DNA from 2 places in the Paenibacillus glucanolyticus genome. Region 1 is predicted to be linked to the other one. Evidence: riboswitches for the same ligand, from Rfam matches in the RefSeq annotation. Region 1 holds a riboswitch; the other holds the start of a gene.
The links. A riboswitch is a leader RNA that binds a small molecule or an ion and turns the genes downstream of it on or off. The one in region 1 is predicted to bind cobalamin.
Positions count from the first base shown of each region.

Region 2: another riboswitch for cobalamin. It lies ahead of metE (5-methyltetrahydropteroyltriglutamate--homocysteine S-methyltransferase); the one in region 1 lies ahead of WDY75_RS06915 (ABC transporter substrate-binding protein).

Region 1 is NZ_CP147845.1:1,418,455-1,423,304, reverse strand. It holds gene cobT (nicotinate-nucleotide--dimethylbenzimidazole phosphoribosyltransferase) at 1-476, opposite strand, end outside; gene WDY75_RS06925 (ABC transporter ATP-binding protein) at 544-1,329, opposite strand; gene WDY75_RS06920 (iron ABC transporter permease) at 1,326-2,372, opposite strand; gene WDY75_RS06915 (ABC transporter substrate-binding protein) at 2,369-3,376, opposite strand; cobalamin riboswitch at 3,625-3,830, opposite strand; gene WDY75_RS06910 (histidine phosphatase family protein) at 3,983-4,777, opposite strand; gene cbiB (adenosylcobinamide-phosphate synthase CbiB) at 4,768-4,850, opposite strand, start outside.
Region 2 is NZ_CP147845.1:3,000,516-3,005,365, reverse strand. It holds gene WDY75_RS14290 (tautomerase family protein) at 1-102, opposite strand, end outside; gene WDY75_RS14285 (glycoside hydrolase family 88 protein) at 364-1,569, shown strand; cobalamin riboswitch at 1,654-1,858, shown strand; gene metE (5-methyltetrahydropteroyltriglutamate--homocysteine S-methyltransferase) at 2,004-4,301, shown strand; gene WDY75_RS14275 (sensor histidine kinase) at 4,398-4,850, opposite strand, start outside.

The DNA.
Region 1 (4,850 bases):
GTCATGATGGATTGCAGCGCTTCCTCTCTGGTCATGGCCGGTCCTTTAGCCATATTGGCGGTTCCTCTGCCAATGTTCCTGGAGAGGAGCTTCTCATGATTCAGCTCTGTCCCGACGCCGATGTCAACACAATGAACGCCGGCTCCCGCCTGGCGCGCCAGCACGTTAACAGCTGCGCCTCCATTCAGGAAGTTCATGACCATCTGAGGCGTCACCTCTGCCGGAAATGCGCTGATGCCTTCCTCACATACTCCATGGTCCCCGGCCATGACAACGACAGATTTTTTTGTAAACGACGGCTTGATGTTGCCTGTGATCCCGGCTAATTGAATTGCAAGCGACTCGAGCTTGCCAAGGCTCCCCGGAGGTTTCGTCAAGGTGTCCAAATAGGCTGCGGTCGCGGCCTGTACTTCGGCATTCAGAGGTTTGATGTTAGCCGTTATATCGTTCAAATGATCCGTCAAGGATTTACTCAATTCAAACTTCCTCCTTCTTTCTTGCACCTAAATCTTACATCGCCAGCAGAAGCCGGAGCAAGAGCTGTCAGGACCATGTGCTGTTCGCCGTTAACAGCACCTGTGGAGCTCCGTTCTCGGGATGGGTGACAATGGAGGGCTCTACCCTGAATATTTGGCGAATATATTCTGCTGTCAGCACTTCCTCCGGCTTCCCGACCCCTGCGACCTTTCCCTGATCCAGAACCAGCAGCTTATCGCAAAATTGAGCCGCCAGGTTCAGATCATGCAGTACGCTGATCACCGTAATGCCGGATGAGTTCCGCCATTCTGCCACCATATCCATGAATTGAAGCTGATAGCGAATATCCAGATAGGTTGTCGGTTCATCCAGCATCAGCAAGGACGGCTCCTGGACCATCACCTTGCCAAGGGCAACTCGTTGACGCTGACCCCCGCTTAACTCGGTAAGCCGACGTTCCTCGAAACCGCCAAGATCCAGCTTCCGAATAATGGCATCAATGAGCGGGGTCGCATCTTTATCCTCTCGACCAAGCCAATTCAGAAACGGGAAGCGTCCCATTTCCAGCACTTCCCGCACGGTAAAATCCGTCGGATCGAGACCTTCCTGCTGAAGGACGGCTACGATTCGTGCCAGCGCTTTTCTGTTATAACTCGAAAGCTCCCTGCCCCGGAGCGAGACGCTCCCTGCCGTAGGACTCTCCACACCGGATAACAGCTGCATCAGGGTGGATTTGCCGCTTCCATTCGGACCGATGATTCCCCACCATTCACCTTCCGTTATGTGCAGATCTACACCTGCAAGTATCGGCACCTGGCCATATGCCTTGCCAAGACCCTGGGCTCTAATCATGCTAACCCCTCCCTACGCCGTTTTTTGTTCCGGTACAGCAGGTACGCAAAGAAAGGAGCGCCTATGAATGCAGTGACCACCCCGAGCGGTATTTCCGTTGGAGCCAGCACGGAACGTGCAGCCGTATCACACCAGACCATAAAAATCGCACCGCCCAGAGCCGACAAAGGGACAATGGTACGGTAATCGGAGCCTGTGATAAGGCGTATCATATGCGGAACCACAAGCCCCACGAAGCCAATGACGCCGGAGACCGATACGGCAGCGGCGGCAAGCAGGGTAGCTACGATCAGTACGCTTGTCTTCAGGCGATCCACATTCAATCCCATATGAGCGGCCTGCCGTTCCCCAAGCGACAAAATATTAAGCGCTCGCGACCGGCTCCATAAATACGCGAATCCCACGATAAAATACGGGAAAAGGATGGCCGTATACGACCATCCGCGCATGCTCAGGCTCCCCATCGTCCAGTACAGGATTTGGTTTACCGTATCTTTGGACATCACCGTCAGAAACGAAACCACAGCGCCCAGAAACGACTGCATGACCACCCCGGACAGGATCAGTCCGTGAATCGGCAGCTTTCCTTGATCCCTTGCCAACAGCAGCACAACCCACAATGTGCCTGCTCCGGTCAGAAATGCTACAAGCGGCAGGGTGTAACCTCTGGCAAAGGAGTATTCCATCCCGAAAAAAATCAGGGATGCTGCGCCAAGCGCAGCACCCGAGGATACACCGAGCGTGAACGGATCCGCCAGCGGATTACGCAATACGCCCTGAAAGGCAGCCCCGGCTACCGCCAGGGAAGCTCCAACAAGCATCCCCAGCAAAATCCGCGGTAACCTCACCTTCATCAGAATTTGTTCGGATGAAGCTTCCCAGCTCGGGAGGATGGAATCGCCGATCCCCGGCAGCCGGTGCAGCAGCATCGCCCCAATCTCTCTCACAGGTAGGTGAACGGATCCGATTCCGAGACTGACAACCAAGGTTAACAGCAATAGGATAACGCCGGCCGCACCGAATCCTGCAAGTTTTTTACTCATGGATTCATCAGTTCCGGGTAAACAGCCTTCGCCACTTCAATCAGTCCTTGCGTAACGCGGGGACCCGGACGGCTCAGCAGGTTGGCATCTACGGCAATGACCTGATCGTTCTTGATCGCTTCGATCTGATCCCAGCCTCCGCGCTCTTTAATGAGTTGATCCAGTGTTTTTTTGGTCGCTTCATCAACCACATCGTCCGTGTACAGAATGACATCCGGGTTCGCAGCGATAATCTTTTCTTCGCTGATTTCGAACCAGCCTTCCGTATCGCCAGCTGCATTAACACCGCCGGCTGCAGTGATGATCTCATCCATAAATTCGCCTTTGCCTACAGTCCATCCCGGGGAGAACTCGACGTACACCTTCTTCTTGTCTTCATCCTTCACGGACTTCACAGCTTCCGTAACGGATGCCAGTTCCTGCTTCATCTGATCTACGACCGCTTTGGCATCAGCTTGACGATCGGTAATTTGTCCGATCAGCTCAATGTTCTCCATCACGGCATCGATGGTTTTCGGATCATTGACAAACAGGGTTACGCCAAGCTCACGCAGTTTCTCGGCATTCTGTGCATTCATCGAAGCGGCAAACACCACATCGGCATCAGCTGCAATAATAGCCTCTTCATTCACTTGGAATCCGCCCAATTTGGGCTTGGATTTCGCAGCTTCCGGATAATCGTCATTATCCGATACGCCTACGATTTCCTCATCCAGACCCAGAGCAAACAGCTTTTCCGTCTCGGACGGAGTCAAGGATGCAATCTTAGCCGGCGCTTTATCAAACGTCATTTCAACCCCGGTTGAATCCTTAACTGTTAATGGATACGTGGTCTTAAGCTCCTCACTGGAGTCGGCTGGCGCTTCGTTGGTCTGTCCTTGCTCCTGTGCAGCTTGCGGCGTGGTTTCTTTCGGTGCCGCTTCTTCCCCGCCACAGCCGATCAAGGCCAGAGCCATCAGTATGGCTACCAGAAATACGGACCATGTTTTGTTTATTGCTTTCATCTCTTCAAATCCCCCTAAACATAATTGAGAACCTGGCGCTGTACGTCTAAATTCCTTCGACCGATCCCCTGAGCAGGAAGAAAAACGTCAATCGTCATACTCCAAAGAAGCAAAAATCCCTGATTCCTCGTAAATAAGGACTCAGGGATTACGTTTTAACATAAGGACACCTGGATAACCGTTCACAGATAGCGCCTTAAACTGCCGTCCGCACGGGACTGCAAAACGTAATCCTCTCCTCGAAGGACCGTCATTCATTCGCTAAGGGCAGGTCTCCTGACTTACAGGCTGTAACGACTTCCCCGCCTTCCCAAGCGCTGACGCTCAGTGGCATGTGGAGAAGTCCCTGCTTCACAGTGGCGGGACCGTGCCGGACTTGCACCGGCTTCCCTATTAACCCGGCAGAAGACATGAATAACCTCTTCTGTCCGGGACCCTCGCAAACAATATGAATTTATTTATGATAGGCCAAGCATGGTTTCTCTGCACAAGATTATAGGCGATAAACCATCGCCTTACAACTGGAAGTTTCGCTCGTTTCAAGGGTTTAACGATATTGGTTTTTCCCGTTATCGTTCATTCCGCGCCAAAATCGTACGATTTCATTTATTCGTTTACCCGTACGCCTCGCCAGCGTGCTCCGTCCCAGGCCAACTGCAGCTGGAGCACCTCGCCCGGCGATACCGACGTAGCCCAGAATTCTGTATCCGGGAGGGTTGCCGCTGCAATCTGCCGGATGACGCCCCCGTGGGTGACTACAAGCACGTCCATATCGAGCACCCCCGGCTGAGTCTCGGTATCGTGGCCCGCTGCTTCTGACTCTGACTCTGACTCTGACTCTGACTCTGACTCTGACTCTGACTCTGACTCTGACTCTGACTCTGACTCTGACTCCAAGAGAATAGCGGGGCCTTCCTGCATCGACAATAACCCCTTCATATCCTGATACATTTCGGCCAGAAAAACCTCAATTCGGGAACAAAAAGATGGCCAACTCTCCCCGCTCGGCGGCGTAACCGTTCCCGGGTTGTCGATCCAGCGCCGATAAGCCGCATTTTCCTTCAAATCCTCGTAGGTTTTTCCTTCCCAATCGCCAAAATCAAGCTCCCGCAGCTTCCTGTCATAACAGACACCGGGAATAACGCTGCCAAGCTCGACCTCATTTGTAATGCCGGGCATATGTAAATCCGACAGGATGCAGTTCAGTGTTTGTCTACAACGAAGGAGATCACTGCAATAGACCTTGGCAAAATGCCTGGAGCGAAACTCCTGCCGCAGCGGAAGCAGCTGTTCCAGCCCTTCCATCAGAGCCCCCTGATCCTCGTGACCCAGGTAACGGCGTTCCTCATTCCACTGCGTACGGCCATGACGAACAAGATGCAGGTTCAGTCTTACAGCCATAACGCACCTCCGGCTGCTGTAATCAGCCCCAGCACCGCTGTGCCGAGTACCGTGAACAGAATGGATACGCCCA
Region 2 (4,850 bases), 1.6 Mb from region 1:
ACGATCAATAATACGGGATAACTCTCTTGTAAAAACATCAATGATTTCGCTCTTCTGCTCATCCGAGCGTCCCTCATACATTTTAATCGTAATTTGCGGCAACGGCTTTCGCCTCCTTATGAAATGGATGTGATGAATATCCTTATCCTATAAGTTTTCAGGTACGGGCAGCAATGGAAGTTGATCGCTTCCCTTGTGTTTTTTTTAGGTGCAGAAGGCTGCTTGTGTTTTTTTAGCATCGGCTTGTTATTTCAATAGTTCTTCTGCTCCGCGTATAGAATTTATCGCCTTTCTATGGAACAATAGGTCTCAGCAGAAACGAGACATCAGCCGATCTATACCATAAGTTCTGGGAGGGTTACGATGAACGGACAACAGCAGGAAGCGATCGCATCCTATTCGTTATTATGGGAACGACTCGAGGCCAAACTATCACGCATGGCGGAGCAGCTGGCAGACAAGGTTCCCCATGCAACCAAGAACGGGATCTATGATTCCACCCGGATCGATTGGTGGACCTCCGGTTTTTGGCCGGGGATGCTGTGGATTATGTATGATATGACCAAGCAGCCGCGATATAAGGAATGGGCTTGGGAATGGGACATGAGACTTGAGCAGGCCATTATTGCAGAGAGCAACTTTCATCATGATGTAGGCTTTCAGTTTCTGCCGACGGCCGTAATCAAATATAAGCTGACCGGGGATCAGGATGCCAGGCGCAGAGGGATGTTAGCCGCTACCCTGCTGGCTGGAAGATACAATCCTGCGGGACGGTTTATACGTGCCTGGAATCAGGTGAAACCTACCTCCTGGAATCACGGGAATGAAGGCTGGTCCATCATTGACTCCACCATGAACCTCTCCCTCCTGTTCTGGGCCTCCGAGGAGACAGGTGATCCGAGATATGCGCATATTGCCAGAGAGCAGGCCAATACGGTAGTGGAGCATTTTATAAGACCGGACGGCTCCGTTCGGCACATTTGTCGGTTTGATCCGTTCACCGGGGAATTCATGGAAGCGCTCGGAGGACAAGGACTGGGACCCGAATCCGCCTGGAGCCGGGGTGCTGCCTGGGCCTTGCATGGCATGGCCAACACGTCCCGGTATACCGGTGATATCCGATATCTGGACGCCGCGAAACGCGTGGCGCATTTCTTTGTCGCGTCCCTTGAGGAGGATTCCATACCGCTCTGGGATTTTCGTGCGGAACCCGAGAAGCTGGAAACACCCGCAACAGCAGCAACCCATCAATCAGCTGAATCTCTCTTCATTGCGGCAGAACCCCGAGATACGTCAGCGGCATCCTGCGCTGCTTCGGGTTTGCTTGAGCTCGCAGATCAGGTACCGCAAACCGAAAGCGCGGTGTACCGCAGAAGTGCCTTGCGCATCATCGACTCCTTGACGACTCGTTACGCTGAATGGGATGATCCGAATTATGAAGGCATACTGAAAGAGGCAACAGGCCATCGGCCTGGTGACCAAAATATCAACGTCTCCCTGATCTATGGCGATTACTATTATGTTGAGGCCGCTGCCAAGTTAATGGGATGGAAAAACCGGATCTTCTGATCCGGTTTTTTTGCGTAAGACAACCTCCATTTAAATAGGTTGCATAATTATGGAATTTATTGTACCTTGATACTCAGCAATCAAATTTAATTAATGGGAATAGGTGCTGATGTTGAAGCCTCTTCAATTTCAGCTTAAAAGGGAAGTTTGGTGCAACACCAACGCGGTCCCGCCACTGTAACAGAGGAGTTTGCCATCGGATGATGCCACTGATCAGCTTTTGATCGGGAAGGCCATGGCAGACCTTGATTCTGGAGCCAGGAGACCTGCCTATTCTGACAACACTGCTTACCTACGGGAGATAGGGAGGTGTTAAAGATCGCAGCATCCGTATGTATACAACGGAGGCGTCTTTACCCTTGATATTTTGATCGGGGTAAAGGCGTCTTTTTTTATTCAGTCATTTAAATATGTTGGTGGAGGCGAAGATATTGATGGCAAATGTTCAAAGCAGCAATCTCGGCTATCCGAGAATCGGAGCAAATCGCGAATGGAAAAAAGCATTGGAGTCCTTCTGGAGCGGCAAGCTTGAGGAACACGAACTTCTATCCAAGTTGGACGACATTCGGTTGGACCGTTTACGCATTCAACAGGAGAAAGGCATCGACCTTATTCCGGTTCATGATTTTACAATGTACGACCATATGCTCGACATGTCGGTGATGTTTGGCTTGGTGCCACAGCGTTTCAAGTACGATGGTGGTCCTGTACCGCTGAGTGTCTACTTTGCCATGGCTCGCGGCAGTCAAGGTGCTGCTGCGTGCGAGATGACCAAATGGTTTAACACGAACTATCACTACATTGTACCGGAACTTCAGGATGCCAAACCACATCTTACGGTCAACAAGCCGCTAGAAGCTTACCGTGAAGCCAAATCCTCGCTAGGTATCGAAGGTAAACCTGTTCTTGTCGGTCCCTATACCTTCCTTAAGCTGTCTAAAGGCTACACCCCGGATCAATTCGAGTCCTTGCTGGACCAGTTCACGGATTTGTATGCGGTAATCCTGAAGGAGCTGGAGCAGGAAGGTGTTCAGTGGGTGCAGTTCGACGAACCGATTCTGGTTACTTCATTAACCAAAGATGAATTGGCGCTTGTATCATCCGTATACAAAAAACTTCATGCAGCGGCTCCGGCGATCCGGATCATGCTCCAAACCTACTTCGATTCGGTCAGCCATTATGTAGAGATCATCTCCTTGCCAGTGCAAGGCATCGGGCTTGATTTCGTACACGGCCTGGATGGTAATACCGAACAGCTGCTCAAGCACGGATTTCCTGAGGATAAGGTACTGGGGGTTGGTCTTATCAACGGGCGTAACATCTGGCGTTCAGATCTCGATGCCAAGCTGGAATTGCTGGACACCCTCTCCCAAAAGGTGAAGCCTTCTCAATATGTGATACAGCCGAGCTGCAGCCTGCTCCATGTTCCCGTATCCACAGCTCATGAGGATAAGCTGGACCCCGTACTTCGCCAAGCGTTATCTTTTGCCAATGAGAAGCTGGACGAATTGACGCTGCTCACTAGCGCGCTCAATAATGGGATTGAGTCCGTTTCCGAACAGCTGAAAGAGCATAACCAGGCCGTAGCCGCCATGAATCAATCATCGCTGCGGAATAACGAACAAGTACAGAAAGAAACGTCCAAGGTTGTCGGATTGAATCCGACTCGAGCGCTGTCGTTTGAAGAGCGGCGCAAAGCCCAGCAGAAGAAATGGAATCTCCCGCTCCTCCCTACCACTACCATCGGAAGTTTCCCGCAGTCGACCGAAGTTCGGCAGGCCCGGAAGAACTGGAGAAGCGGCGAATGGTCTGCCGAGCAGTATGAAACCTTCCTCGCCGAGCAAACTCGCGCCTGGATTGAGATTCAAGAAGACATCGGCCTGGATGTTCTCGTTCACGGGGAGTTTGAACGGACTGATATGGTGGAATTTTTCGGAGAAAAATTGGATGGGTTTGCCTTTACAGCTAACGGCTGGGTTCAGTCCTACGGATCGCGCTGCGTCAAACCTCCCGTCATCTATGGAGATGTTGAGTTCGTAAACCCGATGACCGTGAAGGAAACCGTATATGCACAGAGCCTGACCTCGAAACCCGTCAAGGGGATGTTAACCGGACCGATCACGATCCTGAACTGGTCCTTCGTTCGCGACGACATATCAAGAGAATTGGTCGCTTATCAGATCGCCCTGGCTCTCCGACTTGAGGTTAACGCACTGGAGCAAGCAGGCATCGAGATGATCCAGGTTGACGAGCCGGCGCTTCGTGAAGGATTGCCGCTTAAGCGTGAAGATTGGCAGTCATATCTGGATTGGTCGGTGAAGGCATTCCGTCTGTCCACCTCATCCGTGAAGGATACAACCCAAATTCATACCCATATGTGCTATTGCGAATTCCATGACATTATCGATTCCATTCGCGCCCTGGATGCCGACGTGATATCCATCGAGACTTCACGGAGTCACGGCGAGCTGATCGGGAGCTTCGAGGAGCATACCTATGATCATGGCATCGGCCTTGGCGTTTACGATATTCACAGCCCGCGCGTTCCGGAAGTCGATGAGATGACCCAGATGATTAAGCGTGCGTTGTCCGTACTGGATCCCGAACTGTTCTGGATCAACCCCGACTGCGGATTGAAGACGCGCGGCCGCGATGAAACCGTAGCTGCCCTGCGCAACATGGTTGCAGCAGCTGCCCAATATCGAGAGGTATTGTCCGTTAATCAATCTTAAAGGGTTGAAGTAAGAAAACAGGCAAGCGCTCTTGCTTAAAGCAGAGCGCTTGCTGTTTTTTTATATAGATGACTCCTGTCCCTGTACTTCCTGTTGTCATCTGCTCGAATCGACGGGAATTTCCTTGGGTATCCGAATATAGAAGCAGCTTCCACCTGCTGGCTCTTTCCCGCTTTCAGCCCATACATCTCCGCCGTGAGCTGCAACAAGCTGCTTGACGATGGCAAGTCCCATTCCGCTTCCACCGATTAACCGGTTCCTTGATTTATCTCCCCGATAAAGCCTTTCGAATATATACGGCAGATCGGAAGCTGGAATGCCTTGGCCTGAATCCTTAATACGAATCTGAACCGTATTCCCTTCGTCCACGAGATCAGCCTGGACCCTCCCGTTTGCCGGTGTGTGGTGCAGTGCGTTACTGAGCACGTTGATTAAGATTTGAAGCATCCGGTCCGTATCTACTTTAGCGATTATCGGCGAATCGCCGGGTTGATGCACGTATCGCAGATCCACTTGTTTTTCATTGTACGCGGCCCTTACCACGGTCAC